One region of the Dactylosporangium salmoneum genome, then DNA from elsewhere that is predicted to be linked to it. Evidence: riboswitches for the same ligand, from Rfam matches in the RefSeq annotation. Region 1 holds a riboswitch; each other region holds the start of a gene.

Evidence for each region. Region 1 has a riboswitch for cobalamin ahead of ABD352_RS00100 (peptidase). Riboswitches for the same ligand answer to the same signal wherever they lie in the genome.
Region 2: another riboswitch for cobalamin. It lies ahead of cobN (cobaltochelatase subunit CobN); the one in region 1 lies ahead of ABD352_RS00100 (peptidase).
Region 3: another riboswitch for cobalamin. It lies ahead of ABD352_RS49405 (VWA domain-containing protein); the one in region 1 lies ahead of ABD352_RS00100 (peptidase).
Region 4: another riboswitch for cobalamin. It lies ahead of ABD352_RS49275 (ribonucleoside-diphosphate reductase subunit alpha); the one in region 1 lies ahead of ABD352_RS00100 (peptidase).

What each region holds. Positions count from the first base shown of each region.
Region 1 covers NZ_BAAARV010000001.1:20,145-28,135, forward strand. Annotated here, with positions in the region: gene ABD352_RS00090 (cell wall anchor protein) at 1-983, opposite strand, end outside; gene ABD352_RS00095 (hypothetical protein) at 1,048-1,524, opposite strand; gene ABD352_RS00100 (peptidase) at 1,551-2,591, opposite strand; cobalamin riboswitch at 2,682-2,830, opposite strand; gene ABD352_RS00105 (SLAC1 family transporter) at 2,978-3,955, shown strand; gene ABD352_RS00110 (hypothetical protein) at 4,260-4,712, shown strand; gene ABD352_RS00115 (hypothetical protein) at 5,020-5,226, opposite strand; gene ABD352_RS00120 (TetR/AcrR family transcriptional regulator) at 5,589-6,182, opposite strand; gene ABD352_RS00125 (hypothetical protein) at 6,317-6,874, shown strand; gene ABD352_RS00130 (dihydrolipoyl dehydrogenase family protein) at 6,876-7,991, shown strand, end outside.
Region 2 covers NZ_BAAARV010000085.1:63,811-71,801, reverse strand. Annotated here, with positions in the region: gene ABD352_RS43265 (precorrin-2 C(20)-methyltransferase) at 1-669, opposite strand, end outside; gene ABD352_RS43260 (precorrin-8X methylmutase) at 666-1,286, opposite strand; gene ABD352_RS43255 (precorrin-3B synthase) at 1,283-2,284, opposite strand; cobalamin riboswitch at 2,327-2,468, shown strand; gene cobN (cobaltochelatase subunit CobN) at 2,510-6,055, shown strand; gene ABD352_RS43245 (class I SAM-dependent methyltransferase) at 6,061-6,837, opposite strand; gene ABD352_RS43240 (TetR/AcrR family transcriptional regulator) at 6,888-7,469, shown strand; gene ABD352_RS43235 (PhzF family phenazine biosynthesis protein) at 7,466-7,991, shown strand, end outside.
Region 3 covers NZ_BAAARV010000104.1:7,180-15,170, forward strand. Annotated here, with positions in the region: gene ABD352_RS49395 (cobyrinic acid a,c-diamide synthase CobB) at 1-71, opposite strand, end outside; gene cobO (cob(I)yrinic acid a,c-diamide adenosyltransferase) at 65-667, opposite strand; gene ABD352_RS49405 (VWA domain-containing protein) at 669-2,705, opposite strand; cobalamin riboswitch at 2,783-2,909, opposite strand; gene ABD352_RS49410 (hypothetical protein) at 3,011-3,889, shown strand; gene ABD352_RS49415 (hypothetical protein) at 3,955-4,737, shown strand; gene ABD352_RS49420 (hypothetical protein) at 4,797-5,186, shown strand; gene ABD352_RS49425 (ABC transporter ATP-binding protein) at 5,228-5,902, opposite strand; gene ABD352_RS49430 (ABC transporter permease) at 5,899-7,038, opposite strand; gene ABD352_RS49435 (TetR/AcrR family transcriptional regulator) at 7,117-7,719, shown strand.
Region 4 covers NZ_BAAARV010000103.1:253-7,620, reverse strand. Annotated here, with positions in the region: gene ABD352_RS49280 (ribonucleotide-diphosphate reductase subunit beta) at 1-384, opposite strand, end outside; gene ABD352_RS49275 (ribonucleoside-diphosphate reductase subunit alpha) at 441-2,822, opposite strand; cobalamin riboswitch at 2,952-3,161, opposite strand; gene ABD352_RS49270 (hypothetical protein) at 3,274-6,267, opposite strand; partial or broken gene ABD352_RS49265 (FtsX-like permease family protein) at 6,315-7,368, opposite strand, start outside.

The DNA of each region.
Region 1 (7,991 bases):
TCCGGGCTGTACGCGATGGCGCCCTGGTCGGTGCCGCCGCCGCGCTGCAGCTTGATGATCCAACCGGCGGCCTTCTCCGCCGCGGCGGTGGCACCGGCCGCCGCGAGCGCCTGCCCGGCCAGGCCGGTGCTGTTGCTGTTGGCCACGGCGGGCAGGCTCGGGTCCGGCTTGTGCGGGCCGTTGACGAACGACCCGTCGGCGGCCTGCGCGGCCTCGAGCCAGGCGACGCCCTTCGCCGCGGCGCCGGGCGCGCCGGGCGCGGCGCCGGCGGCGAGGAGCGCCTGCACGGCCATCGCGGTCGAGTCGACGTCGGGAACGTCGTCGCTGGAGCAGCCGGCGCCGGCCGGGTCGGGGTTGAGCCGGAACCCGCCGGCCGGGCACTGCTGGCGGATCAGGTAGCCGACCACGTCGTCCGGCGCGCCGCCGCTGCGGGACAGGCCGAGGACCGCGAGGGACTGGTCGAACGTGTTGGAGGCGTCGCCGCCGTAGACCTCGGGCGTGGTGTCACGGACCCGGCCGCGGTGCGGGCCGCTGGTGGCGACGAGGTCGCGGGTCATGGCGTCGAGGTCGAGGCCGCCGAAGTGTTTCGGGTCGCGGCCGGCGGCGGTGGCGGCGACGAGCAGCTTCGCGGTGGAGCCGGCGTCGACGATCCGGTCGAGGTCGCCGTCGGAGTCGTAGTCGATCTCGTAGTAGCTGAACGCGGCCGCGTTCGCGGCGACCCGGTCGGCGACCGTGTCCGCGGTGGCCGGGGCGACGCCGGTCGCCTTCAGGGCGAGCAGCGCGTCGATGGTCAGGCCGATGTCGGGCATGCCGAAGTTGGTCAGCACCCCGTCCTCGAGCTGGGTGGTGAGCCACGTCGCGGCGTTTTGGCCCGCGGCCAGGTGGGCGGGGCTCGGAGCGGCCACGGCGGTCACGGCGGCGACGCCGGTCACGACGGTGGCGGCGAGCGCGGCGGCGGTGGCGCGGTACGTGCGGGGACGCATGAGGGGCCTTCCGATGGGGCCCGGTGCGGCGCCGCGGACGTGGCACCACACCGGGCCGGGGGCGTCAGGGAGCGGTGATGGAGGGCTGCTGGCCGGAGCCGAAGCGCCAGCCCTCGACGGTGCCGATGGCCGGGTTGTACGACGACGCGCCGCTCGAGCTGTAGGTCCATGCGCCGCCGGGGGTGGCGTGCCAGTACGACCAGTACGCCGTGGCCGGCGGGGTGTTGACGCACGGCTCGGTCGCCGCGGTGGGCATGCCGTTGATCCGGCACACGAACGCCAGGCCCCACCGCTGGGTGCCGGCGACGGTGAACCCGGACCCGGTCAGGGCCGCGAGGCCGGTGGCCGGGTCGCCGGCGTAGCAGCCGGTGACCACGCCGCCGCCGAGGGAACCGAAGTCGACCACGACCGTCACGCCCGTCCCGGGGGAGCAGGCGGCGGCGTGCGCCGCGAGGGGAGCCGGCTCGGCGAGCACGAGCGCGCCGACGGCGGCGAGCGAAGCGAGGGCGGTGGACAGCGTGCGTCGCAGGGCGGACGTCATCGTTCCTCCAGTGTGGACGGTGGCGGTCACGGGCAGGCGAGCACCGGCGCGGCGGGCCTGGACCCGGCCGCGGTCAGCGTGGCGAGGCCGGCGCCGGTGAGGCCGGGCACCGCCTGGGCGGTGGCCCGCACGGCCGTGGCGGGGTCGAAACCGGCCGGGGTGTAGGCGATCGCGCCGCGGTTCGGGGCCGGGTCCGTGCAGCGCACCTGCAGGGTGAGCAGGAAGCCGCGGGCCTTGAGCCAGGCGAGGGGGCGCCCGGCGACGGCGAGGGCCTGTGCGGCCAGGCCGGTGCTGTTGGCGTTCACGGTGCCGGCGCCGTCGGTGAACGACCCGTCGCCCGCCTGCACCGACACCAGCCACGCGATCGCCGGGGCGGCGTCGGCCGGGCGGTGTGCGGCGAGGAGCGCCTGCACCGCGAGGGCGGTGGCGTCGACGTCACTGGCGCAGGTGGGCTGGTCGAAGTAGAGCGGGTAGCCGCCGTCCGGGCAGCGGGTGCCGGCCAGGTAGGCCGCGCCCGTGGCGGGCGCTCCGGCCGGGGTGCGGCTCAGGGCGAGCAGCGCGAATGCCTGGGTGAACTGGTTGCTGTAGTCGCCGAACGCGGACCGGTCGGAGAACCGGCCCGACGGCGCCTGCAGCCCGCGCAGCCGGGCGACGAGGTCGACGCCGCCGAACGCGGCCGGGTTGCCGCCGCGGATCTGCACGGCGAGGGCCAGTTTGGCGGTGGCGCCCGCGTAGGCCTCGGTGCCGTCGCCGATGTACCCGGTAAGGACCTCCGGCCGGGCCAGCCACGCGGTCGCCCTGGCCGCGCTGGCGCCGGCGACCTTGGTCGCCGCGAACGCGAGGATCGCGTCGATGGTGAGGCCCTGGTCGGGGTAGGCGACGCCGTCGAAGACGACCTCGAACCGCTCCCCGTCGACCATCTGCCGGGCCAGCCATCCGGAGGCGGCGGCGGGCCGGTCGAGCGTCGGCGTGCTGGCGGCCGCCGGGGTGGCGGCGAGGGTGGTCAGCGCGAGGGCGGCGAGCGCCCCGGCGAGCAGGGTTCGTACGCGGTGCCGGTGGACAGCCATGTGGGCGGGCCTCTCCGGCCCTGGCAGTCGAGAGAAACCGGGAGCACGCCCGGTGGCTCCGACCCGTGGGCCACGACGGGTAGGGAGGTGCAGGAACCACGCACGCGGACGGGTACTCGGGCTCACGACGAGCGTCAAGGTGCTCGTCGCCTACCGTTGCGGGCCAGCGCCGGATTTCGACCGGACTTCCCCCATCAACGCACGGCTATGTTGTTGTGACCGTCAGTCTGTCGATGCGATGCGCCGCCGTCAATCCCACCCGCCGGCTTGTGGCGATCGCGACACGCGGGCCGGCCGGGCCGAGCGGCGCGGATAGGCGCGGGATACCGGGACGATTTCGGGTAGACACGCCCAGCCCGACTGTCGAACCTTTCGTGGGGGACCGCATGAGCACGCCGACGACCGGCTCGCACGCCGGTATCACCCCGAACCTCTTCGGCATCGCGTACGGTCTGGCCGGCCTCGCGGTCGGCTGGCGGTACGCCGCGCAGGTGGGGCTGGCCCCGGCGCTCGTGTCCGACATCCTGTTCGTCATCACGGCCCTGGTCTGGCTGGCGCTGCTGGCCGGCTACGTCGCGCAGGTGCCGCGCCGGCCCGGGGGCTGGCGCGGCGAACTGGCTCACCCGGTGATGGGGCCGTTCGTGTCGCTGATCCCGATCGTCGGCATGCTCCTCGCGATCGGCCTGCTGCCGGACAGCCCGGCCGCCGGCCGCTGGCTGCTGGGGGTGTTCACCGTCATCACGATCGCCCTGGCCGGCTGGATGACCGGCCAGTGGATCATCGAGGGCATCCAGCCGGAGCACCTGCACCCCGGGTACGTGCTGCCCGCCGTCGCGGGCGGCCTCATCGCGGCGATCGGCGCCGCCCTGGCCGGCTGGTCCGGCCTGGCCCAGACGTTCTTCGGCCTCGGCCTGGTGTCGTGGCTGGTCCTCGAGGCGATCATCGTGTCCCGGCTGTACCTGCGGGGGCTGCTGCCCGCGCCGATGCGCCCGACCCTGGCGATCGAGGTGGCACCGCCCGCCCTCGCCGGCCTGGCCTACCTGGCCGTCACGCACGGCACGGTCGACGCCGTCGCCTACGCGCTGGGCGGGTACACGCTACTCGCGGTCATCGTCCAGCTACGGCTCCTCGGGTTGTACCGCAAGCTGTCCTTCTCGCTCGGATTCTGGGCGTTCGCCTTCCCGTACGCCGCCGTCGCCACCTTCACGCTGCACTGGATCGACTACGCACGCGCGCCCGGGTACCGGATCTGGTCCTGGATCGTCATCCTGGCGATCAGCGCGTTCATCGCCGGCCTGGCCGTCAAATCGGCCCTCGTCGCCGGCCACCGGATCCCGCGGCGGCGCCTGCGCCTGACGCACTGACGCTGCGGTGGCGCCTGCGCTTGGCCCGCTGGCGCTGCGGTGGCGCCTGCGCTTGGCCCGCTGGCGCTGCGGTGGCGCCTGCGCTTGGCCCGCTGGCGCTGCGGTGGCGCCTGCGCTTGGCCCGCTGGCGCTGCGGTGGCGCCTGCGCTTGGCCCGCTGACGCTGCGGTGGCGCCTGCGTCTGGCCCGCTGACGCTGCGGTGGCGCCTGCGCTTGGCCCGCTGACGCTGCGGTGGCGCCTGCGCCTGGCCCGCTGACGCCGCGGCGGCGTTGGAGCGCAGCGCCCCGCCGGGAACAATGCCCGGATGGAGCTGCGTCCCGAACTCTGCCCGCCGCCGGTCGCACCCGAGCGCGTGGCCGAGCTGTGTGCCGCCATCGAAACCATCGAAGAGCTGCTGGAACGCGGCGAGCCGGCGGACGCCGCGATCGCCGCGTTCAACGCCGGAACCGGCCATGGCTACGCCACCGACGACTTCCGCACGTACTGGACGTCGCGCGACGTCGAGGACTTCGCGCTTGAGGCCGCCCGGCCGGCATTTCCGAAGGTCGCCGACGTCACCCGCGACGAGCTGATCGAGATTGTCGGCCGGATACAGGCGGCCGGCGACGACGTGGACTACTACGTGCTCCTGCTGATCACCAACGTCCCGCACCCTCGGGTCACCGACCTGATCTTTCATCCGCCGGCGGAGCTGGCCGACGCGTCACCCGAGGCCGTCGTCGATGCGGCGCTGAGCTACCGCCCGATTGCGCTGTGACGGGGCGCGGGGCGAGGCCCGGCCGGAAAACCGGGCCCGGAGCCGAGGCCGTCATCGACGTGGCGCTGAGCTACCGGCCGATTGCGCTGTGACGGGACGCGGGGGGAGGGTCGGCCGGGAAACCGGGCCCGCACCCGAGGCTGTCATTGACGTGGCGCTGAGCTACCGGCCGATTGCGCTGTGACAGGACGCGGGGCGAAGGCCCGGCCGGGAACCGGGCCTCGCTCAATCGGCAATGCGGACATCCGGATCTGCGGCCCGATGTCACGGTCAGTAACCGAGCGTCGCGGCCGCGGTGTTCTGTGGCTCAGTAACCGATCGCCGCGGCCGCCGTGTTCTGCAGCTCGGTGGCCGTCGCCGCGGCCGCGTACAGGGCCGGGGCGCCGCGCGGCGACACGCGGAAGAGGATGCCGTACAGCGTCACCGCGTCCAGGTAGATCGCGGCGTCATTCGGGTGCTTGCCGTCGGAGACGATGAGGTACGAGGTGCCGTGGGCGGCGATCTCGGGAACCACGCCGTCGCGGTCCACGCGCTGGCCCAGCGCGTCCCGGTGTTGCCGTCGACGGCGTTCTTGGCCGGCAGCCCCGTGCTCTCGGCCGACGACGCGGTGGCCGGCTTGTTCTGGGACAGGATGGTGTCGCTGGCGGCTTCGGCGGGTGGCACGGTGAGCGCGACGTATGTGGCGAGCACGACGAGCAGGCCGGCCCCGGCGGTCGCGACACGGCTGGCGGACAGCGTCACGACTACTCCTCGGGAACTGCTGGAGAGCGCTCTCCCGGCCATGGCAGTCTGGCTATGGAAGCCGCCAGGGTCAAGGGGGAGAGCGCTCTCTGCGACCGGGCCTGCAACGAGGGTCGCGGCGGCGCGGCGTCTGGGCTATGGCCGGCGTGCGGCGTGCGTCCGGATGAGGCCGTCGACGCCGCGCAGGAAGGTCTCGCAGATCAGCGCCCGGTCGAAGAGGCAGCCGGCCGCCATGGCGCCGTCGCGGAGCATGACGAAGTGCTGCGCGGCGGGCTCGGCCTCGGCTTGCTGGATGCCCGCCATCAAGGTGCTGACCGTGTCGAGGAACCACCGCCGATGCGCGAGGACGGCCTGGTGCACGGGGTGGTCCGGATCGGGGTACTCGGCCACGGCGTTCAGGAAGGCGCAGCCGCGAAAGCCGGCGGACTGGATGCCCTGGGCGATCGACGCGGCAACGGCCCGGAGGGCGTCGGGCGCCGGTAGGCCGCCGGCGGCGGCCGCGTCCACCTGGCCGCGGATGGCCTGATCGGCCGCCTGCAGATACGCGAGGACGAGGTCCTCCTTGCCGGGGAAGTGGCGATAGAACGTGGCCCGGGTCACCTTCGCCTCGGCGATGATCCGATCGACGCCGACCGAGTGGATTCCCTCCCCGTAGAAGATCCTGCTCGCCGTGACGAGGAGCCGTTCTCGAGCCTCGGACGGCCGGGTGCCGGTTTCGCTGCGCGCCATGCGCCCATCGTAGTGATAGAACGTTCGGTCTTGACAGGCCTGCGTGAAGTCGTCATGGTGAGAGGGACAGAACGTTCGTTCTTCAGGGTGGTGTTACGTGCCGCGGCGCCCGTGCAGCCACCGAAAGGATCACCATGACCACCGTTACCGCACCCGGCATCTCGACGACGGCGTCCGCCCTGCGGCGGCTGTACTTCGTCCGCTTCGCGTTCGCCATCGTCTGGGCCTTCGTGATGTTCACGACCGCCAGGCATCTCGGCCCGCTCGCCATGACGCTGCTCGTGCTCTACCCGCTGTTCGACGTGGCCGCCGCCATCGTCGACGCCCGCGCGTCGCGCGTCACCGGATCGCCTGCCCTGCTGTACGTGAACGTCGCGGTCAGCCTGCTCGCCGCGGCCGGCCTGGCCGTCGCCGGCGCGTCCGGCATACCGGCGGTCCTGCGCGTGTGGGGTGCCTGGGCGGTCGTGGCCGGGCTGGTGCAGCTCCTCGTGGCGGTCTCCCGCCGCGGGATGGGTGGTCAGTGGCCGATGATCATCAGCGGTGGCATCTCCGTGCTGGCCGGCGGGTCGTTCATCGCCGGCGCCTCCGCGGACAACCCGGTGCTGACCAACGCGATCGGCTACGCCATCCCCGGCGCCATCTTCTTCCTCATCTCGGCAATCCGCCTCGGCCGCGCCGCGAAGGTGAACTGACATGGGCAACGCCACGTATGACGTCGTCGTCATCGGCGCGGGGCCGGTCGGGGAGAACGTCGCCGATCGGGTCGTGCGGGGCGGCCTGACCGCCGCCGTCGTCGAGCGGGAACTGGTCGGCGGTGAGTGCTCGTACTGGGCCTGCATGCCGACCAAGGCGTTGCTGCGCAGCGCGACCGCGCTGCGGGCGGCACGCCGGCTGCCCGGCGCGCGTGAGGCGATCACGGGCGACCTGGACGCGGCCGCCGTGCTGCGCCGCCGCGACGCCTTCGCCTCGAACTGGTCGGACAGCGGGCAGGTGTCCTGGCTCGACTCGGCCGGGATCGCGCTGTACCGCGGCCAGGGACGGATCGGCTCCGACCGGGTCGTCGAGGTGTGGACCGGCGAGGACGGCCCGGTCGTCTCGCTCACCGCCCGGCATGCGGTCGTCGTCGCGACCGGAAGCAGCGCACTGATCCCGGACGTCACCGGTATCCGCGAGGCGGCACCGTGGACCAGCCGGGAGGCGGCCGCCGCGGCCGAGGTTCCGGGCCGGCTCGCCGTCATCGGCGGTGGCGTGGTGGCGTCGGAGATGGCGACCGCGTTCGCGGGTCTCGGCTCCGTGGTGACGGTGCTGGCTCGTGACGGTGTACTGCACCAGGCGGAGCCGTTCGCCGGCGAGCGGGTCGTGCAGTCGTTGCGGGAGGCCGGCGTGCAGGTACGCCTCGGCGCCGAGGCCGCGTCGGTGCACCGGGACGGCGAGGGCACGGTGCACATCACGCTCACCGACGGCGAGCGGGTCGAAGCCGACGAGCTCCTGGTCGCGACCGGCCGCACGCCGAACACCCAGGACATCGGCCTCGACACGATCGGCCTGAAGCCCGGTGCCTGGCTCACGGTCGACGACACGTTGCGGGTCCTCGACGACGGGGCGCTGGCCGGCGGCGGATGGCTGTACGCCGCCGGTGACGTCAACCGGCGCTCCCTGCTGACCCACCAGGGCAAGTACCAGGCTCGCGCGGTGGGCGACGTCATCGTGGCGCGGGCCAGGGGCGAGGCGGTCGAGGACGGCCGGTGGGGCCGGCACGTCGCCACCGCCGACGAGCGCGCCGTGCCGCAGGTCGTCTTCACCGACCCG
Region 2 (7,991 bases), on a different contig from region 1:
ATCAACGCCGGCCAGTGGCGCGGTGCGCTGCCCGCCGGTGGTGGCCCGCTCGACGTACCAGGCGTCCTGCAGCCGCCCGGCCTGCTCGAGCGCGGATCGGACGTTGCCGAACGTGCGGCCCAGCTTCAGGATCGCGGCCGAGTCGGTGGCGGCCAGCCGCGCGGCCAGCTCGTCCGGGGGCAGGGTGCCGGGCAGCACGGTGAGCACCTCGTCGCGCTCCACCAGCGGGCGGCCCAGCACGGCCGAGGCGCCGGAGACGGAGGTCACGCCGGGGACGACGGACGTGCGGTACCGCTGCGAGAGTCTCTTGTGCATGTGCATGTAGGAGCCGTAGAACAGCGGGTCGCCCTCGCACAGCACGACGACGTCGCGGCCGGCGTCCAGGTGGGCGGCGAGGCGGGCGGCCCAGGCGTCGTAGTGCTCCTCGATGACCGCGCGGTAGTCCGGGGTGTCCTCGGTGGTCACCGGGTAGACGAGGGCCTCCTCGATCTGCTCCGGGCGCAGGTACGGCGCGGCGATCGTGCGGGCGATGCTGCGGCCGTGGCGGGCGCTGTGGTAGGCCACCACCGGGGCGGCGGCGACGATCCGGGCCGCCTTGACCGTCACCAGCTCGGGGTCGCCGGGGCCGAGCCCGACGCCGTAGAGGCTCCCGCTGTCCACTGTGGTCATTCCTTCTCGTCCGCGATCGCGTTGACGGCGGCGGCCGTCATCGCGCTGCCGCCCCGGCGGCCGTGCACGACCAGGTACTCCAGGTCCGACCCGGCCAGGGCCAGTTTCGACTCGGCGGCGCCGATGAAGCCGACCGGGATGCCGAGCACCGCGGCCGGGCGGCCGGCGCCCTCGGCGACCATCTCCAGCAGCCGGAAGAGCGCGGTCGGGGCGTTGCCGATGGCCACGACGGCGCCGTCGAGGCGGCCCCGCCACAGCTCGAGCGCCGCCGCGCTGCGGGTGGTGGCGAGGCGCGCGGCGAGCTGCGGTACACCCGGATCCCGCAGCGTGCAGATGACCTCGTTGTCCCGGGGGAGCCGGGCGCGGGTGACCCCGGAGGCGACCATCTCGGCGTCGCAGAGGATCGGCGCACCGGCCCGCAGCGCGGCCCGGGCGGCGGCGACCACGCCGGGGGAGTGCCCGACGTCGGCCGGCAGGTCCACCATCCCGCAGGCGTGGATCATGCGCACGGTCACCTGGGCCACGTCGGCAGGCAGCGCGGACAGGTCGGCCTCGGCCCGGATCGTGGCGAACGAGCGGCGGTAGATCTCCGCGCCGTCGCGGATGTAGTCCGTCATACGACCGCGCTCCGGTACCCCTGCGGCGTCGCCACCATCTCCACGTGCCTTCCCTTCGGCGCGCCGCAGCGCCGCTCGCAGCCGGCCCAGTGGACCGGAAGTCCGCCGGGGTCCCGCGGCCGGGCGTCCGCGCGGACATCGGCCAGTGCCTTGGCGCAGCCCGGCCGCCCGGCGCACGCCGTCACCCCGGTCCACGGAGAGGGATCAGAATCCGGCATCGGTACGCCCGGCAGCACGACGGTCCGCCAAGGCGTGACAATGATCTCCTTCGCGGCATCCTCGAACCGCAATGCGGGCGTGAGGAGCCCGAGCGGCACGACAACCCCTGGCGGCGGACCGGCGAACACGGGCAGATCGCACAGGTCGACGGAAGCGCGCAGCCGGTGGGCCACCCGCGCCGGACCGTCGCGCAGCTCGGCCAGCCGCCACGCCTGCGACTCCTGCGCGACCCGCTCGGCCAGGAATGCCAGAGCGGCCGCCACCAGCAAGGACGCGCCCCCGGTGGCGGTGGTCGGCAGACCCGCGAGCACCAGGCGGCCGCCGTGCAGCCCCACGTCCCCGAGCAGCGGCGTCACGTCCCCGCGCCCGTCGTCGATCGTGGCCAGGAACCGCCCTGGCAGGTCGGCCAGCGCGGGTGTCGCGCACAGCAACGCGTCGAACTCGCGGACGAGCCCTCGCACATCGCCGAGCGGGCTGGCGATGATGTTGCGCACCCGCTCGTGGGTCGCCGACGGCAGGAGCCCGGCCGCCGCCAGCCGCTCGCCCAGCTCGATCTCCGCGCCCGGGCGCAGGCCGCGGACCTGCACGTTCGCCCGCGAGGTGAGCTCCAGCACCGGGTCGCCCAGCTCGGCCGCGGCGGCCCGCAGCACGCCCAGCTGATCCGCGGTGAGCAGCCCGCCGGGCAGCCGGACCCGGGCCAGGCCGCCGTCCGCGGCGGCGTGCACCTGCACGGCGCCGGGGCACCGGTCGGGGGCGTCGCGTTCGCTGGGAGGCTGCACGGGGCGGATACTACCTGCGCTTGACTCGGCGGCGGCCGGTCAAGGAGAGTTGGCGACGCTGTACACAGCAACGGCGACGTGTGGAGGAACCCGGTGCGAGTCCGGGGCGGTCCCGCCACTGTGACCGGGAACGAGCCTCCAGCGCCGATCCGGAAGTCAGGAACTCCTCCGCCGCCGGAACCCACCCACCGACTTGGGGCGCGGACCCCGAGGGAGGACCCCGGCGTGATCCTGCTGCTGTCGACGTCCGACACCGACCTGCTCAGCGCCCGCGCGAGCGGCGCCGAATACCGGCTGGCCAACCCGTCCCGCACCGCCGTGGAGGACCTGCCGGGGCTGGCCGAGGGCGCCGAGCTGATCGTCGTGCGCTTCCTCGGGGCGTACCGCGACTGGGCCGACGGCCTCGACGCGCTCCTGGCCACCGGCCGCCCGGTGGTGATCCTCGGCGGCGAGCAGGCCCCCGACGCCGAGCTGATGAGCCACTCCACGGTGCCGGCCGGCCTCGCCGCCCAGGCCCACGCCTACCTCGCCTTCGGCGGCCCGGCCAACCTCGCCGAGCTGCACCGGTTCCTGTCCGACACCGTGCTGCTGACCGGCCACGGCTTCGCCCCGCCGGTGGAGACGCCGGCCTGGGGCGTGCTCGAGCGCGAGGCGGCCGCGACCGGCGGCCCGACGGTGGCGGTCATCTACTACCGGGCCCACCACGTGTCCGGCAACACCGCGTTCGTCGAGCGGCTGTGCGACGCGATCGAGGCCGAGGGCGCCAACGCGCTGCCGGTCTTCGCCGCCTCCCTGCGCACCGCCCCGCCGGAGCTGCTCGACACGCTGCGCCGGGCCGACGCGCTCGTCGTCACCGTGCTCGCGGCCGGCGGCACCCGCCCGGCCGACGCCCAGGCCGGCGGCGAGGACGAGGCCTGGGACGTCGGCGCCCTGGCCGCCCTCGACGTGCCGATTCTGCAGGGCCTGTGCCTGACCAGCAGCCGCGAGGGCTGGGACGGCAGCGACGACGGGCTCTCGCCGCTGGACACCGCCACGCAGGTCGCCATCCCGGAGTTCGACGGCCGGATCATCACCGTGCCGTTCTCGTTCAAGGAGATCGACGAGGACGGCCTCACCGTCTACGTCGCCGACCCCGAGCGGGCGGGGCGGGTGGCCGGGATCGCCGCCGCCCACGCCCGGCTGCGCGGCCTGGCCAACGCGGACAAGCGGATCGTGGTCATGCTCAGCGCGTACCCGACCAAGCACTCCCGCATCGGCAACGCCGTCGGCCTGGACACCCCGGCCAGCGTCGTGCGGCTGCTCGCCGCGTTGACCGAACGCGGGTACGACCTCGGCGAGGGCTTCCCGGCCGAGGGCGACGCGCTCATCCACGAGCTCATCGCGGCCGGCGGCCAGGACGTCAACTGGCTCACCGAGGAGCAGCTGAGCGGCAACCCGGTCCGGATCTCGGCCGAGCGGTACGCCGCCTGGTTCGCCACCCTGCCCGAGGACCTGCGGGCCGGCATGGAGCAGCACTGGGGCCCGGCCCCGGGCGAGCTCTTCGTCGACCCGGCCACCGGCGACATCGTGCTCGCCGCCCTGCGCCGCGGCAACGTCGTGGTCATGGTCCAGCCGCCGCGCGGCTTCGGCGAGAACCCGGTCGCCATCTACCACGACCCCGACCTGCCGCCGAGCCACCACTACCTGGCCGCGTACCGCTGGCTGGCCGACGAGTTCGGCGCCCACGCGGTCGTCCACGTCGGCAAGCACGGCAACCTGGAGTGGCTGCCGGGCAAGACGGTCGGCATGTCGGCCGGCTGCGGCGCCGACGCGGCCCTGGGCAACCTGCCGCTGGTCTACCCGTTCCTGGTCAACGACCCCGGCGAGGGCACCCAGGCCAAGCGCCGGGCCCACGCCACCCTCGTCGACCACCTGGTCCCGCCGATGGCCCGGGCCGACACCTACGGCGACATCGCCCGCCTGGAGCAGCTGCTCGACGAGCACGCCACGATCGCCGCGCTCGACCCGGCCAAGCTGCCGGCCATCCGGGCCCAGATCTGGACCCTGATCCAGGCCGCCCGCCTCGACCACGACCTGGGCCTGGCCGACCGGCCGCACGACGCCGAGTTCGACGACTTCCTGCTGCACGTCGACGGCTGGCTGTGTGAGGTCAAGGACGTGCAGATCCGCGACGGGCTGCACATCCTGGGCCAGGCCCCGACCGGGCCCGCGCGCGTCGACCTCGTCCTGGCCATGCTCCGCGCCCGGCAGATGTGGGGCGGCCAGGTCGCGGCGCTGCCGGGCCTGCGGGAGGCCCTGGGCCTGGACGAGATGTCCGGATCGCGGCTCTCCGTGGACGACGCGGAGGCGCGCGCCCGGGCGCTGGTCGAGGCCATGGAGGCCCGCGACTGGGATGCGTCGGACATCTCGGATCTGTCGGAAAATCCGGAAGTTGTACGGGTACTGCGGTTCGCCGCCGCCGAGATCATTCCCCGGCTGGCGAGGACCACCGACGAGCTCACGATGGTCCTGCACGCGCTCGACGGCGGCTACGTCCCGGCCGGCCCCAGCGGCTCGCCCCTGCGCGGGCTCATCAACGTCCTGCCGACCGGCCGCAACTTCTACTCGGTCGACCCGAAGGCGGTCCCGAGCCGCCTCGCGTGGGAGACCGGCCAGGCGATGGCCGACTCGCTCCTGGCGCGGTACCGGGCCGACCACGGCGACTGGCCCCGCTCCGTCGGGCTGTCCATGTGGGGCACCAGCGCCATGCGTACCGCCGGCGACGACATCGCCGAGGCCCTCGCCCTGCTCGGCGTCCGCCCGGTCTGGGACGACGCCTCCCGCCGGGTCAGCCGCCTGGAGCTCGTCGGCCTGCCCGAGCTGGGCCGCCCGCGCATCGACGTGACCATGCGCATCAGCGGCTTCTTCCGCGACGCCTTCCCGCACGTGGTCGCCCTGCTCGACGACGCCGTGCGGCTGGCCGCCGACGCCGAGGAGCCCGACGAGGACAACTTCGTGCGCGCCCACGTGCGGGCCGACCTGGCCGCCCACGGCGACGACCGCCGCGCCACCCTGCGCGTGTTCGGCTCCAAGCCCGGCGCGTACGGCGCGGGCATCCTCCCGCTCATCGACAGCCGGAACTGGCGCGACGACCGGGACCTCGCCGAGGTCTACGCCGTGTGGGGCGGCTACGCGTACGGCCGCGGCGTCGACGGGATCGAGGCCCGCACCGACATGGAGGGCGCGTACCGCAGGATCTCCGTCGCGGTCAAGAACACCGACACCCGCGAGCACGACATCGCCGACTCGGACGACTACTTCCAGTACCACGGCGGCATGGTCGCCACCGTCCGCGCCCTCACCGGCCGGGCGCCCGCCGCCTACGTCGGCGACAGCACCAACCCCGACGCGGTGCGGACCCGCACCCTGAGCGAGGAGACCGCGCGCGTCTTCCGGGCCCGGGTGGTCAACCCGAGGTGGCTGGCCGCCATGCGCCGGCACGGCTACAAGGGCGCCTTCGAGCTCGCCGCGACCGTCGACTACCTGTTCGGCTTCGACGCCACCGCGGGCGTGGTCGCCGACTGGATGTACGAGAAGCTCGCCGAGTCCTACGTCTTCGACCCCGACAACCACAAGTTCCTGACCGAGTCCAACCCGTGGGCGCTGCACGGCATCGCCGAGCGCCTCCTGGAGGCGGCGGAGCGGGGCCTGTGGGAGCACCCCGAACCGTCCACCCTGGACTCACTGCGCGAGGTGTACCTCGAGACCGAGGGCGACCTCGAGGACCACTGAGGCGTTCAGGCGGTCCGCTCGGCGGCCATGACCACCGTGGTGTAGCGCATGACGAAGTCCTCGCGCACCACGGCGGCCACGCCGTCGAGCGCCTCGCCGAGGGTCCGCGGGTCGAGCCGGTTCAGGGTGCCGAACGTGGGCAGCACGTCGAGCCACTCGGCGGGGGTGTACGAGCGCTCCCACGGGAAGCGCCACTCCTGCGGCTCGCCGAACCGGCCGGTGGCCCGCGCCCCGTCGGCCGCCCTGGCCGCGAGGATCGCGTAGGAGTCCGGCCCGACCTGCCACCGGTGGGCCTGCGGCATGTCCGGCAGCACCCGGCGGAAGACGGCCGTCATGCCCTCGGCCACGTCGTCGGGCGGGACGAAGGCGTTCCAGAACGTGGCGAGGAGGCCGGCTGGGCGCAGTACCGCCGCGGCCTTCGAGGCCCCGGCCTCGGGGTCGATCCAGTGCCAGGCCTGGGCCGCCACGACCGCGTCGAAGGTGCGCCCGGCCGGCTCCCAGGCCTCGATGGTGGCCACCTCGACGTCGAGCCCGCGCCGCCGGGCCTCCTCGGCCATCCGCGGGTCGGGGTCGACCCCGAGCACGTCGCAGCCGCGTTGTTGCAGCAGCCGCGCCGCGATGCCGGTGCCGCAGCCGACGTCGAGGACGTCCCGGCGGCGCTCGGCGAGCCGCTCGATCAGCGCGTCCGGGTACGTCGGGCGGGCGCGGTCGTAGCGCTGGGCGTTGACCCCGAAGGACTCCGCTACCGTTCGGTGGTGATGGGTTTCGTCAGCAGTGGGCATGTGCCCACTCTAGTGGGCGGTTGCCCACTCGACAATGCAAGGGAGTGCGGGTGCCGACCGGAGTGGCCCTTCGCGACGTGCGCGAGCAGCTGTTCGACGCCGCCGACCGCATCCTGCTGCGCGCCGGCCCGAGCGGGCTGACCAGCCGCGCCGTGACCACCGAGGCGGGCGTGGCCAAGGGCGTGCTGCACCGGCACTTCGAGGACTTCGACGCCTTCCTGGCCGACTTCGTGCTCGACCGGGTGGACCGGATGGACGCCCGCGCGGCCGCCCTGCGCGACGCCGCCGGCACCGGCGAGGTGGCCGACAACGTCGCCGACGCCCTGGCCGCCGTCTTCGGCTCGGTCGCGGTGTCCATCGTCGCCCTGGTCACCTTCCGCGACGAGCTGCGCGCCCGGCTGCGCGAGTCCTGGCCGGCCGGCGTGCCGGTGCTGACCGACCTCGCCGTCATGCTCGACAGGTACCTGTCCGCGGAGCGCGACCTGGGGCGCCTCCCCGGTTCGGCCGACGTGAGCACCCTGGCGGCGATGCTGGTCGGCTCGGCCCACCTGCTCTACGCCGACCGCACCGGCCCGGCCCCGACCCCGGACGCCGTCCGCCGGGTGGTCGCGGCGGTGCTGGCCCGGGCGTGACGCCGACGATCGTCCGGGCCTGCCTGCGGGACGGGCGCGGGGGCAGCCCCACCGCCGTGCTCGACGACGGGCCGTTCGACGACGCCGAGCGCCGGGCCGTCCCGCCCAGGGCCGGCACCTCGCACGCCGTGTACCTCGGCGAAGGCCCCCGCCTGCGCTTCTTCACCGCCACGGGCGAGCTGCCGGCCTGCGGCCACGGCACCGTGGCCGCCCTCGCCGTCCTGGCCGCCCGCGCCCCGCACGGCCGCGTGGCCCTCACCCTGCGGGCCGGCCCCCGCGCGTTCCACGGCCGGGCCGAGCGCAACGGCGACGAGTACGAGGCCTGGTTCGACCCCGGCCCGGTCACCCTGCGCGCCCCGCGGCCCGCGGAGGCCGCCCCGATCCTCGCCGCGCTGGGCCTGACGGCGGCCGGCCTCGCCGACGGGCCCTGCGTGGCCGGCGTCGGCCGGGAGCGCCTCCTCGTCCCGGTCCCCGGCCGCGCGACCCTCGCCGCGCTCGCGCCCGACCTGACCGCCCTGCGCG
Region 3 (7,991 bases), on a different contig from region 1:
AGCAGCCCGGTGGCGACGGTGGTCTTGCCGTGGCCGGAGGCGGGCGCCGCGATGACGATCCTTGCTACCACTCGATGCCCTGCTGGCCTTTTCGCCCGGCGTCCATCGGATGCTTGACCTTCGTCATGTCGGTGACGAGGTCGGCGAGGTCGACCAGGTCGGGATGGGCGTCGCGGCCCGTGACGACGACGTGCTGGTTGCCGGGACGCTCGCGCAGCGTCTCCACGACGTCGGCGATGTCGACCCAGCCCCACTTGATCGGGTACGTGAACTCGTCGAGGACGTAGAAGCGGTACGCCTCGGCGGCGAGGTCGCGCTTGATCTGCTCCCAGCCCTCGGCGGCCTCGGCGGCGTGGTCGCGCTCGGTGCCGGGCCGCTGGATCCAGGACCAGCCCTCGCCCATCTTGTGCCACACGACGCTGCCGCCCTTGCCGGTCTCGCCGAGCGCGCGCAGGGCCGTCTCCTCGCCGACCTTCCACTTCGGGCTCTTCACGAACTGGAACACGGCGATGGGCCAGCCGGCGCTCCACGCGCGCAGCGCCATGCCGAACGCCGCCGTGGACTTGCCCTTGCCCTGCCCGGTGTGCACGGCCAGCACGTGCTGGCGGCGGCGCTGGCGGGTGGTGAGCCCGTCGTCGGGCACGTTCTCGACTCTTCCCTGCGGCAACTCAGGCTCCCAGGCTCGACAGCGGAATGCAGTCGGCGTCGAGCGCGGCGGCGAGGCGGCGCGCGAGGCCGAGGCGGATCGGGCCGGACTCGCAGTCGACGACGACGGCGGGCACCCCGGCCAGCAGCGGTACCACGCTCAGCGGGTCGGGCCCGCTGGTCGATCGCCCGTCGGTGACCACGACGAGCAGCGGCCGGCGGCGGGCATCGCGGCGCCGCTCGCCGTGCAGGGTCCGGGCGGCCTGGCGCAGACCGGCGGCCAGCGGGGTGCGGCCCCCGGTGCGCAGCTCGGCGAGGCGCAGGACGCCGACCTCGTGGCTGGCGGTGGGCTCCAGGACGAGCGCCGCGTCGTGCTGCCGGAAGCTGATCATCCCGACCTTGTCCCGCCGCTGGTACGCGTCGCGCAGCAACGACAGGATGGCGGTCTTCACCACGCTCATCCGCTGGCGGGCGGCCATGGAGCCGGACGCGTCGACGACGAACAGCACGAGGTTGGCCTCGCGGCCGACCTTGACCGCCTCGCGCACGTCCCTGGCCTCGGCGCGCCGGGCGCCGCGCAGCGCCGCCGCCCGGACCGTGTCCGGGACGTGGAGGCTGGTGAGCTTGCCGCCGAGCGGGGCGCGGCTGCGCACGACCCGCCCGTGCCGGGAGACGGCGGGCGAGCGGCGGCCGGCGTGCGCGCCCGCCTGGCGGTTGGCCCGCCCGGCGATGCTGAGGAGCTTCGGCTTGTACGGCAACCCCGCGAACGCCAGCGCACCGGGCGCCTCGACCCGCTGCCCGGGTTCCCCCTCTCCGCCCTCCGCAGGGTACGAGTCGGACGAATCCGATTTGCCCTGCGCGTCGAATTCGTCCGGAAGATCGGCATTCGGCGAGGGGCTAGGGGGCGGTGGGCCGGGCTGGGAGCCGTCGTCGACGTCTGGCCCGCTCTCCGCGCCGTCGGGGCCTCCGTCGCCGGGGCCGTCGCCGGGGCCGTCCGGACCGCCGCCGCCGTTGTCCGGGCCGGGATCGTCGTCGGGCTCGTCCGGGTTGGCCTCTGCGTTCAGTACCTCTTCCAAACGGTCTTTGTCGGCACCCGGCGGGTCCAGCGGATCCCGGCGGCGGCGGTGCGGCAGGGCGAGCCGCGCCGCGTCGCGCACGTCGTCCTTCGTGACCACGGTCCGGCCGTGCCACGCGGCCAGGGCCACCGCGGTCCGCGCGACGACGATGTCGGCCCGGAGGCCGTCCACGCGGTACGCCAGGCAGATCCGCGCGATCCGATCCAGCTCCCGGTCGGGCAGGGACACCGCGCCGAGGCGGCCCCGGGCTGTGGCGATGCGGGCGGCGAGCTCGGCGTCGGCCTCGACGTAGCGGGCGGCGAACGCGGCCGGGTCGGCCTCGTAGGCCAGCCGGCGGCGGACCACCTCTGCCCGCGGCGGCGCCTCCTGCGGGGCGGCCACCCCGACGACCAGCCCGAAGCGGTCGACCAGCTGAGGGCGGGGCTCGCCCTCCTCGGGGTTCATGGTGCCGACGAGCAGGAACCGGGCGGCGTGCTTGACCGACACGCCGTCGCGCTCCACGTGCGCGCGGCCCATGGCGGCGGCGTCGAGGAGCAGGTCGACGAGGTGGTCGGGCAGCAGGTTGACCTCGTCGACGTAGAGTACGCCCCGGTGGGCGGCGGCCAGCAGGCCCGGCTCGTAGGCCTTCACCCCGTCGCCGAGGGCGCGCTGCAGGTCCAGGGTGCCCACGACCCGGTCCTCGGTGGCGCCGACCGGCAGCTCGACGAGGGCGGAGCGGCGCCGCGCGGCGCCGCCTCCCGGCAGGTGCGGGCCGTCGGGGCACTCGGCGTCGGGCGCGGCCGGGTCGCAGGCGAAGCGGCAGCCGGTGACGACGTCGACCTCGGGCAGCAGCGCGGCCAGCGCCCGCACGACGGTGGACTTGGCGGTGCCCTTCTCGCCGCGCACGAGCACGCCGCCGATGGCCGGCGACACGGCGGTGAGCAGCAGCGCCAGGCGCAGGTCGGCCAGGCCGACGACGGCCGAGAACGGGTACGGCGGGGTCACGGGCACACTTCCCTTCGGCGGGTCCGCGCCCGCGAGGTGGCTGGGACTGCAGGGTTGGCTGCAGCGACAGCGGCCGGAGTCTCCTGACTCCCGGATCGCCGCCGGCCCCCGGCCTTCCGGCCGTGATCCGGCCGTGGCCCGTGCGCTGGGGGACGACTCCCCGGTCACAGTGGCGGGACCGTCCCGGAATCGCACCGGGTTCCTCCGCATACCGCTTCCGGTCATCGTGTCCCACCGGCCCCAGTACCGTCAACGTGACGAGGTGTGACCCTCACGATCCGCCCGCCGCTGCCGATGGGACGGGCATGCGGCGCTGGCCGGACCTGGCCGCCCAGGCGGTGGCCTGCCTCCTGCTGGTGGCGATCGCGCTGATCGCCGCCACTCCCCTGCGCCTGCCGACGCTCGCCCCGGAGACCGCGGTCGCCCCGCCGGGCACCCGGGCGATGTGGCTGTGGGAGCGCGACGACCCGCGGCCCGTGGTGGACTGGGCCACGGCCAACGGGGTGCGGGCGCTGTTCGCCTACTACGACCCCGCGGCCGGCGAGGCCGACCTGGCCCGCCTGCGCGAGCTGCAGCAACTGTGCGACGCGGCCGGGATCGCGCTCGACGCGCTCGGCGGCGAGCCGGACTGGACCACCGACCACGCGACCGCGCTGGCCTGGGCCGAGGGCGCGTCGGCCACGGGCCTGTTCCACGGCCTGCACATGGACGTGGAGCCCTACCTGCTGCCCGCCTGGAACACGGACCAGGCCGCACTGGTACCGCGGTTCCTCACGCTGCTGGACCGGGTCTCCTCGGCCACGGACCTGCCGCTGGAGCTGGACGTGCCGTTCTGGCTGCCCACGGTCGCGGTGCCGAGCGGCGGGGGCAACCTCGCCGACGCGGTGCTGGCCCGCGTCGACGGCGTCACGGTGATGAGCTACCGCAACACCGCCACCGGGGCCAACTCCATGGTCGGGGTGGCCGACGACCTGCTGCGCCGGGCCGGGAAGGTGGCCAAGCCGGTCCGCCTGGGCGCGGAGACGCAGCCGCTGGGCGACTGCGCGTACTGCAGCTTCCACGGCTCCACCGCCACCCAGCTGCACAGGACGCTCGCGGCGGTGGACTCGGCGGCGCAGCGGTACCCGGCGTTCGCGGGAATCGCGGTGCACCAGTACGACACCTGGATAGCGCTCACCGGCTAGCTCAACCACGCGCACGGGCCGCCGATCTGCCCTGGCGACACAAACATCCGGGAAGGACCCCTCCGATGCGCCGCTCTGCCTCCATCGCCCTCGCCGTCGCCGCCGGCGCGGCCGCCATCGTCCCCGCCGCGGCCCCGGCCTCGGCGGCCGTGCAGGACTTCGGCCTCGTCTCCCCGGTCCTGGCCTCGATGCTGCCCGGCCAGACCGGCTGGGTCAGCACCATGTGGGCGTCGGCCGGCGACGTCTGCGACGTCAAGATCACCGCGAGCGCCACCGGCGTGACGGTGAAGTACCCGTCGAACACCGGCACCTACTCGTCGCTGTCCAAGGGCGACGCGCTCGCCACGGGCCGCATGGACTACGCCGCGTTCAACCTCACCCTGCCGCAGAACACCCTGATCGGCGTGGTGCCGCTGACGCTCAACTACTCGTACACCACCAAGAACGCCGGCGCGACGACCTGCACCGGCGTCCAGCACTCCGGCAGCGCCCTCGCCACCATCGCCACCATCTCGCTCACCGGCGACGCCGTCGTGCAGAAGACCACCGCCATCACGGTGCCGAAGGCCACGCCGGTCTGGTCGCAGCTGAACTTCCACGCGCAGGGGACGGTCACCAACGTGCAGGTCACGGTCTCCGGCGGCCCGTCCGGCCTGGTCGTGTCGTACCCGGGCGAGCGCGCCTACAGCTCGCTCAACCAGGGCTCGACCCTGCTGGCCGGCTCCGACGACTACGCCGCCGTGAAGTTCGACGCGACCAACGTGCCGACCGGCGTCTACAAGCTCAAGGTCAAGGTCACGTACGGCAGCACCGTCGACACGAACGACCTGCTGCTGACCGTCTCGTAACGAGCCGGGGATCGGCCGGCCCGTCCGCGGGCCGGCCCCCCAGAGAGGCTGGCAAACCGATGATCCGCTCCCGTGCCCTGCTCGCCGTCGCCGCCCTGGCCCTGACGGCGGGCCTTTTCGCGTGCGGCGGCAAGTCCGGCTCCGACGCCCCGCAGGAGATCAAGGCGCCGGCGCCGGCCACGACCGGCCCGCTGACCGAGGAGCGCCGCGAGACGATCTTCCTCGACGCGACCGCCACCCACCTGTGCGCGATCCAGTCCCGCGTGTACACCGACCCGGGAGCCATGGCCTCGGCGTACGCGTCCCGGCCCATCTACACCGACCTCACCGACGCCCAGGTCGACGCCTTCCAGCAGCGGCTGATCAGCGACCCGTCCTTCGCCGAGCGGCTCACCGCGAAGATGAGGGTGGCCTGCGGTACCGCGGCATCGGCCTCTCCCACCGGCTGATCTCGCGACATCGCCCGTGCGGGTCCGTGTTCGCGTGGCCGTCAGACGGCGGCCGCCGGGGCGTGGTCCAGCATGTCGATGGTGGTGTCGGCCGCCTCGACGACGACCGGGTCGTGGGTGGCGACGAGGGTGACGCAGCCGTGCTCGTGCGTGGTGCGGGCGATGAGCCGGGTGAGGTCGTCGGCGCGGGTGCGGTCGACCGCGGCGGTTGGTTCGTCGACGAGCAGGAGTTCGGGCTGGGCGAGCAGGGCCCGGGCCAGGGCGACGCGTTGGCGTTCGCCGCCGGAGAGCTGGTCGGGGCGATGGTGTAGCCGGTGGTCGAGTCCGACCTCCACGAGCAGTTCGCGGGCCTTGGCCCGCACGGCTCGGGGTTTGCGCCCGGCGATGGAGGCGGCGGCGAGCAGTTGTTCCTCGGTGGTGAGGCCGGTCAGCAGGTTGCCGCTCTGGAACATGTAGCCGATGCGGGTGCGGCGGGCGTGGGCGCGTTGGCCGTCGGTGAGGGTGGCCAGGTCGGTGTCGTTGAGCAGGACCTGCCCCTGGTCCGGGCGCAGCAGGGCGCCGGCGACGGCCAGGAGGGTGGACTTGCCGGAGCCCGAGGGCCCGACGAGGGCGGTGAGGGCGCCCGGCCGGAAGGAGGTGGTCAGTCCGTCGAGGGCGACGGTGCGGGACTCGCCGCGGCCGAGGGTCACGGTGATGTCGTTGAGGTGGAGGGTCATCGCGCGGCTCCCAGCATGGTCATCGGGTCGACGGTGGTGACGCGGCGCAGGGTGAACGCGGAGCCTGCGAGGCCCACCAGGACCACGGCCGCCATGGTCGTGGTGAGGGTCGCGGCGGGCAGGCTGAAGGGCACCTTTTCGCCGACGAGGAGGCCGACGGCGGCGGCGAGTGCGGCTCCGGCGGCGGTGCCGGTGGCGACGACCACAGCGGCCTGGGCGAGGGTGTGGCCGAGGAGGCGGCGCCGGGACGCGCCCATGGCGCGCAGCAGGGCGAGCTCCGGGGTGCGCTGCACGGTCCAGACGGCGAAGAAGGCACCGACGACCAGCGGGGCGATGAGGAAGAGGAAGGTCTCGATGGAGTTCATGGTCAGGCGCTCTCCCGCGTAGCCGGGGGCGGCGGCGAAGGCGTCCTGGATCGCGACGGTCGCGGTGTCGAGGCGGCGGTCAGCGTCGGCCAGTACCTGCCCGCGCAGGTCGGCGGGGACGTTGAGGGCCATCGCGGTGTACTGGTCGGGGAGCCCGGCGGGCGGGGTGAGCGCCCCGGGGGTGGTGAAGCGGACCTGCCGCCAGGTGTCGAGGGTCATGTACGCGACCGCTACGTGCCCGTAGGAGGAGCGACCGGTGGTGCCGGTGACCTTCAGGCGGATGCCGAGCCGGTCGATGGTCAGGGTGTCGCCGATGCGGACCCCGGCGTTCACGAGCTGGCTGGAGACCACGATGCCCTGGGGTGCGGCCGCATCCAGGCGGTGCCCGTCCTCGGCACCGGGGTCGGTGAAGGCTCCGGGCTGGACGCCGAAGGCGGCGAGGTCGACCTCGACGTTGCGGTCGGTGGTACCGCGGGTGATGGCGACTCCCAGCGGCGTAGCCCGGATGCCCTTCTCGCTCGCCCAGCCGGTGACGGCGCGCTGGTCGATCAGGCTCCGGGCGAACTGGTCGGAGTTGGAGCCGGCGGCGAAAGCGATGTGGGTGGCGGGCAGTCTGCGCAGGGCGGAGACGGTGTCGTTGCCGAGGCCGGTAGCGAAACCGGAGACGATACCGACGAGCGCGGCGACAAGGACGACGACGCTGCCCATCAACAGGAAGCGGCCTCTGGCCGCTTTGAGTTCCAGCAAGGCGAGGTACACGGCACTCTCCAAGGGTAGGGACGATGCGTCCCTAAGATAGGGGATGGCGACGCTGCGTCCCTAAGTGGGGTGGGGTCCTAGACTGGCCGGGTGCCCAGGATCCAGGCCGCGTCGGTCGCCGATCACCGCGCCCAGCAGCGCGCCGCCCTGCTCGACGCGGCACACGAACTGCTCGCCGAGGGCGATGCCGCCAACGTGACGTTCGCGGCGGTCGCCCGCCGCACCGGACTGGCCCGCAACAGCGTCTACAAGTACTTCTCCGACCGCCGCGAGCTCCTCACCGAAGTGGTACGGCAGGCCGCGCCGCGCTGGACCGAGCGCATCCACACCGCTCTCGCCGCCGCCGGCGCCGACCCCGAGAAGCGGGTCGCCGCTTACGTCACGGCACAGCTGGAAATGGTGCGCGACGGCGAGCACCGCATCGCCCGCGCCAGCGCCGACACACAGGACAGCGCAGCCCTGCGCGCAGGCGCCGACGCGGCGCACCGCGCCCTGCTCGACCCGCTCATCGACACCCTGCACGACCTCGGCGACGACACCCCACTGCGCACCGCCCGGCTGCTGCAAGGGCTCGTGAACGCCGCGATCACGGCGCTGGAGGCAGGCGACGACTACGCCGCGGTGACCGACCGCGCGGTGCGGCTGGCCGTCGCCGCCCTCGCGGGCCTCACCACCGATCCGCTGCCCCGCTGAGCGCGCCGTCCGGCGCCGCTGGGCCTTGGGCGTCGAGGTCGCGAGTGGCCCGCTACAGCCCGTTCGTCCCGCGCGAAGGAGACCGGCGAGCTCCGCCACCCCGGCCGCGCCGGACAGTCGCCTGCGCGGTCGCACGCTTCGCGGGTGGTACGGGTGTTCCGATGAGCCGGCGGTTGCGCTGGACGATCGGGAGCTTGCTGCCGGATGGCGCCGCGCCGGGCGGGAAGCATCGGCGCGGAAGCGGGCGGGTGCCCCGGCTGCCCCGTGATCGG
Region 4 (7,368 bases), on a different contig from region 1:
GCGCCGGATCGACGGAATGTTCTCGACCGCGGCGAACGCCTCGAACCGCTCCCGCTCGTCGGGCACGTAGGTGTCGAGGAGGTTGAGGTAGAACTGGACGTGCACCGCCTCCTCGAACAGCTGCCGCGACAGGTAGAGCCGGCCCTCCGGGGAGTTCACGTGCTGGTACAGGTTCAGCACCAGGTTGTTGGCGACGATCGTGTCGCCGGTGGCGAAGAACGCGACCAGCCGGGACACGAGGTGCCGCTCGGCCGGCGACAGCTTCGGCAGGTCGGCGAGGTCGGAGTGCAGATCGACCTCCTCGACGGTCCAGGTGTTCTTGATGGCGTCCTTGAACCGGTCGAAGAACTGCGGGTACCGCATCGGCCGCAGCGTCAGGTCCATGCCCGGGTCGAGCAGCAGGGGCCGCACGTCGGCGGTGCGGGGTTCGGGGATGGTGGTCACTGGCAGGCCTCACACGATTCGGGGTTTTCCAGGGAGCAGGCGACGGCTTCGGTCGGGGCGATGAGCGAGACGGCCGGGGTGACGGACACGGTGGCCTGCTGAATCCGGGTGGCCGGGCGGGAGCGCAGGTAGTACGTGGTCTTCAGGCCGGACTTCCAGGCGTGCAGGTACATCGAGGACAGCTTGCCGATCGTCGGGGCGCTCATGAACAGGTTGAGCGACTGCGACTGGTCGATGTACGGCGCGCGGGCGGCGGCGAGGTCGATGAGCGCCCGCTGCGGCAGCTCCCACGCCGTGCGGTACAGCTCCCGGACGTCCACCGGCAGCTCGGCGATGCCCTGCACGGAGCCCTCGGCCCGCTTGACCTGCTCGCGGATCGCCGCGGTCCACAGCCCGCGGGCCTTGAGCTCCCGCACGAGATAGGTGTTGATCTGCAGGAACTCCCCCGACATCGTCTCGCGCTTGAACAGGTTGGACACCTGCGGCTCGATGCACTCGTAGCACCCGGCGATCGAGGCGATCGTGGCGGTCGGGGCGATCGCGACGAGCAGCGAGTTGCGCAGCCCGTGCTCGGCGACGCGGGCCCGCAGGGCCGTCCACCGCTCATCCGCGGCCGGTTCGGCGCCCCACAGGTCGGGGTGCAGCACGCCGCCGGCGGCGCGGGTTTCGGCGAACGCCGGATGCGGGCCGAACCGCTCGGCGAGGCCGGCCGAGGTCTCCAGGGCGGTGAGCAGGACCTCCTCCTGCACGCGGGTGGACAGCTCGCGCGCCCCGGCCGAGTCGAACGGCAGCCGCAGCGTGAAGAACGCGTCCTGCAGGCCCATGAGCCCGAGGCCGACCGGCCGCCAGCGCGGGTTGGACGCGGCCGCCTGCGCCGAGGGGTAGTAGTTGATGTCGATGACCCGGTCGAGGAAGACGACGGCGGTGCGCACCGTCTCGCGCAGCCGCTCCCAGTCGACGCCCTCGGCGGTGACGTGCGCGCCGAGGTTGATCGAGCCGAGGTTGCACACCGCGGTCTCCTCGTCGCTGTTCACCTCGAGGATCTCGGTGCACAGGTTCGACAGGTGGATCGTGTTGCCCGGCGCCCCGGTCTGGTTGGACAGCGCGTTGGAGCGGTCCTTGAAGGTCATCCAGCCGTTGCCGGTCTGGGCCAGGGTGCGCATCATCTTGCCGTACAGCTCGCGGGCCTTGACGGTCCGCACGGCATGCTTCTCCGCGGCCCGGTAGGCCTCGTCGAACTCGGCGCCGAACAGGTCGGGCAGCTCCGGGGCGTCGGACGGGTCGATGAGTGACCAGTCGGCGTCGGCCTCGACGCGGCGCATGAACTCGTCCGGGATCCAGTTGGCCAGGTTGAGGTTGTGCGTGCGCCGGGAGTCCTCGCCGGTGTTGTCGCGCAGCTCGAGGAACTCCTCGATGTCGGGGTGCCACGGCTCGAGGTAGACGCAGGCCGCGCCCTTGCGCCGGCCGCCCTGGTTCACCGCGGCGACGCCGGCGTCCAGCGTCTTGAGGAAGGGCACGATGCCGTTGGATTTTCCGTTGGTACCGCGGATCAGCGCGCCCCGCCCGCGCACGCGGGACCAGGAGATGCCGATGCCGCCGGAGAACTTCGACAGCTTCGCGACCTGGTGGTAGCGCTCGTAGATGGAGTCGAGCTCGTCGCGCGGGGAGTCCACGAGGAAGCAGGAGGACATCTGGGTGTGCCGGGTGCCGGAGTTGAACAGCGTCGGCGAGCTCGGCAGGTACGCCAGGGAGGACATGAGCCGGTAGAAGCCGATGGCCTCGGTCGGCGTCTGCGACAGCCCGCAGGCGACGCGCAGCAGCCAGTACTGCGCGGTCTCCACGACGAGGCGGGTGTCGGGGTGGCGCAGCAGGTACCGGTCGGCGACCGTGCGCAGGCCGAAGTACTCGAACCGCAGATCCCCGTCGAGGTCCACGGCGTCGTCGAGCTTCCGCGCGTTCGCGGCGACGAAGGTGGCCGTCTCGTCGCCGATCAGCCCCAGCTGGTGGCCGTAGCGGATCGACTGGCTGAAGCTCGCGACGCCCTGCCCGCGGACCTCCTTGTCGACGTATGCGGCGAGCAGCCGGGCGGCCAGCCTCGAGTACTGCGGCTCCTCACCGATCAGCTCCGCGGCGGTCTGGATGGACAGCTTGTCCAGCTCGGCGGTCGTCGCCCCGTCGTACAGCCCGCTGATCGTCTTCGTCGCCACACGCAGCGGGTCGACCTCGTCGAGGTCGCCGACCCACCGCTCGACCGCCTTGACGATCTTGTTGACGTCGACCGGCTCCAGGTCGCCGTTGCGCTTGCGGACCTGCATCGCGTGCCGTCGCTGCTCCGGCGCCCCCTGACCGGGCACGGCCTTGTCCTGCGTGACTGTCATGTGTCCCCCTCGTCACCCGTCGACCTACGTTGGGCGCGCGAGCAGAGACGCCACCGGGCGACGGCAGGCGCCGTCGACTGGCGTTGGCGTCAGCCGTCCCGCGCGGCCTCCGACCGCCGCGAGGCCTGGACGGCCCGCGGCGCGCTGGCAGGTCTTCGGACTCGTGGGCATGACCGAGGTCGCCTACCGGCCGCCGCTTCCCGGACCCGTGTGGTCCAGTGCTTCGTTGACGGCTTTCGTTCCCACTCACCGCTGCGGGGCAGTCCCGGATTTCCACCGGGTTCCCTCTTGCGACGCCCGTCCCGGCGGGACGAGCGAACCAGCTGCGGGCAACACCATATATGGGAGACATCGAGAAAGCGAAACACCAGATGGTGTGTCGGCGTGTCGCGTACGTCGCATCACCGTGCGTCGCCGCCAGACCTCACGCCGCATCAGGCTCAACGCACCTTCACGCCCCCGCTCCTCCCGCGGCGGTGACCGGCGGGCGGCCGGCCCGGGCGGCCACGAAGGCCAGCAGGGTCACGCAGCCCAGCCAGGCCAGCGGCAGGGCGACCAGGCCCGGCCAGTGCGGCAGCGGCAGCGCCGGCAGCTGGGCGTCCGAGCCGAACACCGGCAGCGTCCAGCCGGTCAGCCGCCACACGGCGAGCGCGACGCCCAGGCCGAGCAGGCCCGCGGCGAGCACCAGCGCCGGATAGGTCCACAGCGTGGCCCGCCGGGCGGCGCGGCGGCTCAGGCCCTGCAGGCGCAGGGCGGCCTGGTCGGCGGCCCGGGCGCCGCGGTCCACGGCGGCGATGAGGGTGATGCCGCCGGCGGCCAGCAGGATCGCGAGCGCGCCGGTGACGAGGTGGAACCACAGGGCCAGGGCCGGGCCGTCGCGGTCCAGGCGGGCCCGGACCGAGGCTGCGTCGCGGTCGTCGGTCACGATGAGGCCCTGCGTGCCGAGGAGGGTCAGCGCGTCGGGCGGGGCGGCCGCGGACAGCCAGACCTCGGGCGCGATGGCGCCACCGCCGTCCACGGAGACGCGGTCGGCGTACTCCAGGTCGACCAGCGCGCCCGCGGTGCCGACCCGGGGCAGGGCGTCGGCGCGGCCGGCCGGGCGGACCTCGGTCGGCAGTCCGTCCAGCCCGGCGAGGCGGCGGCCTTCCAGCGGTACGGTGGCCAGAACCGGCAGCGGATAGGGCGCGTCGGCGGGCTGGAACCAGGCGCCGTCGGTCAGCGCGCCGCGCACCGCGAAGCGCAGGCCCGCCCCGGTGGCCGACAGGGTGCCGCCGGTCGCCCGCCAGTGGGCCGGGTCGGCCAGGTCGGCACCCGGCGCGGACAGGCCCAGCAGGGTCACGGCCACGTCGACCGACGCCCCGCCGATGCGGTCGGAGCTCAGCTTGAGGGCGGCCAGGCGGCAGCCGCCGATGCACACGTCGTCGCTCTTCTTGAGGGTGTACCGCCCCTTGCTCACGGCCCCGAGGTCCAGCACGGCGGACCCGCGCCCGGTCATCGACTCCAGCACCGCCTTGAGGCGCACCGGCTCATTGCCGGCGCTGACGACCTCCACGTCGAAGCGGGCCACCTTGTCGTCGGTGACGACCGGCTGGCGTGCCGGCGGGTGCAGCAGGTCGGGGATGCGGGCAGGGTCGACGGCGCCGTACTGCGACAGCCACGGCACCACGGCCGGCAGCCGGGCGGCGTCGACGGCGAGCTTGGCCGGCTCGTCCGGGGCGCCCTTCGGCAGCTGCGCGACCGCCATCGCCCATCGGCCCTGCGGGTCGGCCGCCCGCACGGCGCGCAGCAGCTGCTGGCGGGTGACCGGGCCGACGGTGAGGACCCGGCTGCCGCCAGTGCCGATCCGGGCGGCCAGGTCGCGGTCCTGGGCGGCCACGTCGGTGGCGCTGACCGCGTAGCCCAGCACCGCGACGGTGACGATGAGCAGCAGGAGCATCCGCTGCCCGGCCGGGCGCCGGCCGGGCAGCAGCGCGGCGAGGGCCAGCCCGAGCCGACCGCGGCGCAGGGCCGAGCGGCCGACCGCCCGCGCGGCCGGGGTGAGCAGCCGGGCACCCGTCAGCGCCAGGGCCAGCATGCACAGGGCGGGTGCGAGCAGGCCGATGCCGTCCAGGCGCCCGCCGCTGCTGAACAGCTGCATGACGGCCGCGGCGGCGAGCACGGCCAGCACGACGGCGGTGCGCCAGCCGAGGCCGGCCCGGGCGCGCACCCGCTGCAGCAGCTCGGTGATCGGCCGGGCGAGGCGGCGGTGCTGGGCGAACACGGCGACGAGGACCGCGCCGGCGGCGGTGGCGGCGGCGAGCGCGAGGTCGCCGCGGGAGAGATCGGGGATGCTCGCGCCGGGCAGGCGCCAGGCGACGAGCGCGCCGACCGCGGCCCGCCCGGCGACGCACCCGGCGACGGCGCCGGCCACGATCGCGGCGATGGTCTCGCCGGTGGCCAGCACGGTGCGGGGCCACCAGGGCGCGCCGCGCAGCGCCACGACGGCGAGCTCGGTGCGGCGGCCCTCGGCGCCGTAGTCGACGGCGAGGTACAGCGCGAGATAGGCCAGCAGCAACAGCGGCACGGCGCCCGCGGGCACGCTGCGGCGGGCCAGCCCCCGGCTCGCCTCGACCCGGTCGATCAGGGCGGGCAGCGCGGTGTCGACCTGGTAGCCGCCGCTGACCTGCTTGGCCCGCTGGCGCAGGGCGTCGACCTGGGTGCGCAGCTCGGGCAGCCGGTCGAAGGCGCCCGGGCCGGCGGTCGCGTCCAGGCCGACGGTGAGCTCGCGCGGCCGCAGCCGCTCGGCGGTGGCGGTGCCGAGGAACACCGGCTCGGCGCTCTGGCCCAGGGCGCTGGTGGCGAAGTACCGGTGGCCGCCCCAGTACTGCTCGTGCGGGTCGGCGGGCCGGTACGTGCCCACCACCGTCAGCTCGGCCGGCGGCCCGTCCGGCTGGAACACCGCGATGCCGGTCAGCGGGTTCGGGATCACCCGGGCGTAGGTGAGGGTGATCCGGTCGCCGGGCGCGAGATCGTTGTGGGCCGCGGTCTGCTCGCCGATGACGATGTCGCCGGAGCCCATGAGGCAGCGCCCGGTGACGATGCGCAGGTGGGCGCAGGCGTCCTGGCGGTACACGGTCCGGGTGCCGTCCGCACCGGCCTGCAGGCCGGTGACGGCGAACTCGGCGGAGTACACGTGCGCGAACCCGGGCTGGTCCAGCAGCGCCCCGGCGACGGAGTCGAAGTCCGGGTCGACGGTGCCGCCGTCCGTGAAGACCAGGGCGCTGACGGTGATCGAGCGCTCGGCGGGGCCGGCCGCGGCGACCTCGCCCCGCGCGGTGGCGATATCGACGGCGCCGAGGTAGGCGGGCACCGCCACGGTCGCGCCGACGGCCAGCATGGTGAGCAGCAGCAGCGCCGCCGCCTGCCCGCGCCGGGTCCGCAGCATCGCCAAGACAAGCCCGACCATTTATCGGTACCGCCTTCCGCGCCCGCCCCGCAACGCATGCGAGGCCGTCATCGTGTGGGCTCTTTTCCGGTGCCGCGCAACGCCCCGGCGGAGGCGGCCGCCAGGACCACCAGGGCCAGCAGGGCGACCACGGCGAGGGCACCCGGCTGCAGCGCGGGCGGCGGCTCGGTCAGCTGCCAGTCGTCGGTGAACGCGGCCACCGGTGCGCCCGAGAGCCCCGCGATGCCCGCCGCGACGAGGAACCCGGCCAGCGCGCCCAGCCCGAGCAGCGCACCCTGCCCGCCGGCCGCGGCGGCCGGCCCGACTCGTGCCGGTACACCCTGGGCCCGCATCGCCCGCAGCTCGGCCGCGCGCACCCGGCGCTCCACGCCGACGGCGACGGCGGCGGCCACCGCGGCCAGCAGCAGACCCGCGAGGGCGGACAACAGCCGGAAGCGCACCGCGAAGGCGGGCCCCTGCTCGGCCAGCCGGGCCTCGTGCGCGTCCGCCGTCTCGGTGCCGACGACCTCCACCCCGGCGGCGGCCAGGCGCCGCACGAGGTCCGCGGCCGCCTCCGGGGACACACCGCGGGCGATCCACACCTGCAGCGTGCCGGGCACCACGGCGTCCGGCAGGGCCCGGGCCACGGTGTCGAGGTCGAGGACGAGCCCGGACCGGCCCAGTGCCGGCAGGAGCTCCCCGGTGGGTTCGGGTCGCAGCGGTACGGCCCGGGCCCCGAACAGCGTCAGCGCCGCCTCGGCGGACGACCAGTCGTGGGGCGGATCCCCGGCGATGAGCGCCGGCAGCGGGAGGGGCGTGCCGACGAGGTACGCGCGGGTGTCCGGCCGCACGCTCTGCCCCTCCGGCACGGGCGGCACGGCGAGGGTCAGCACGCCCTTGCGCGGCCCGAGGATCAGCCCGAGGCCGGTGGTCACGGCCCGCCACAGCCGCGGGTCGCCGAGCTTGCCGGGGTCGAGCACGGTCTTGGCCGGCCCGTCCTGGCGCAGCCCCTGCACCGCGATGGCGGCCCGCGCGGGCGGGTCCTGCGGGCGCCCGTCCGGCCCGGGCGCCCCGCCGAGGGTGAGCCCGACGAGGCGGCAGCCGGGGGCGCCGGTGCAGCCC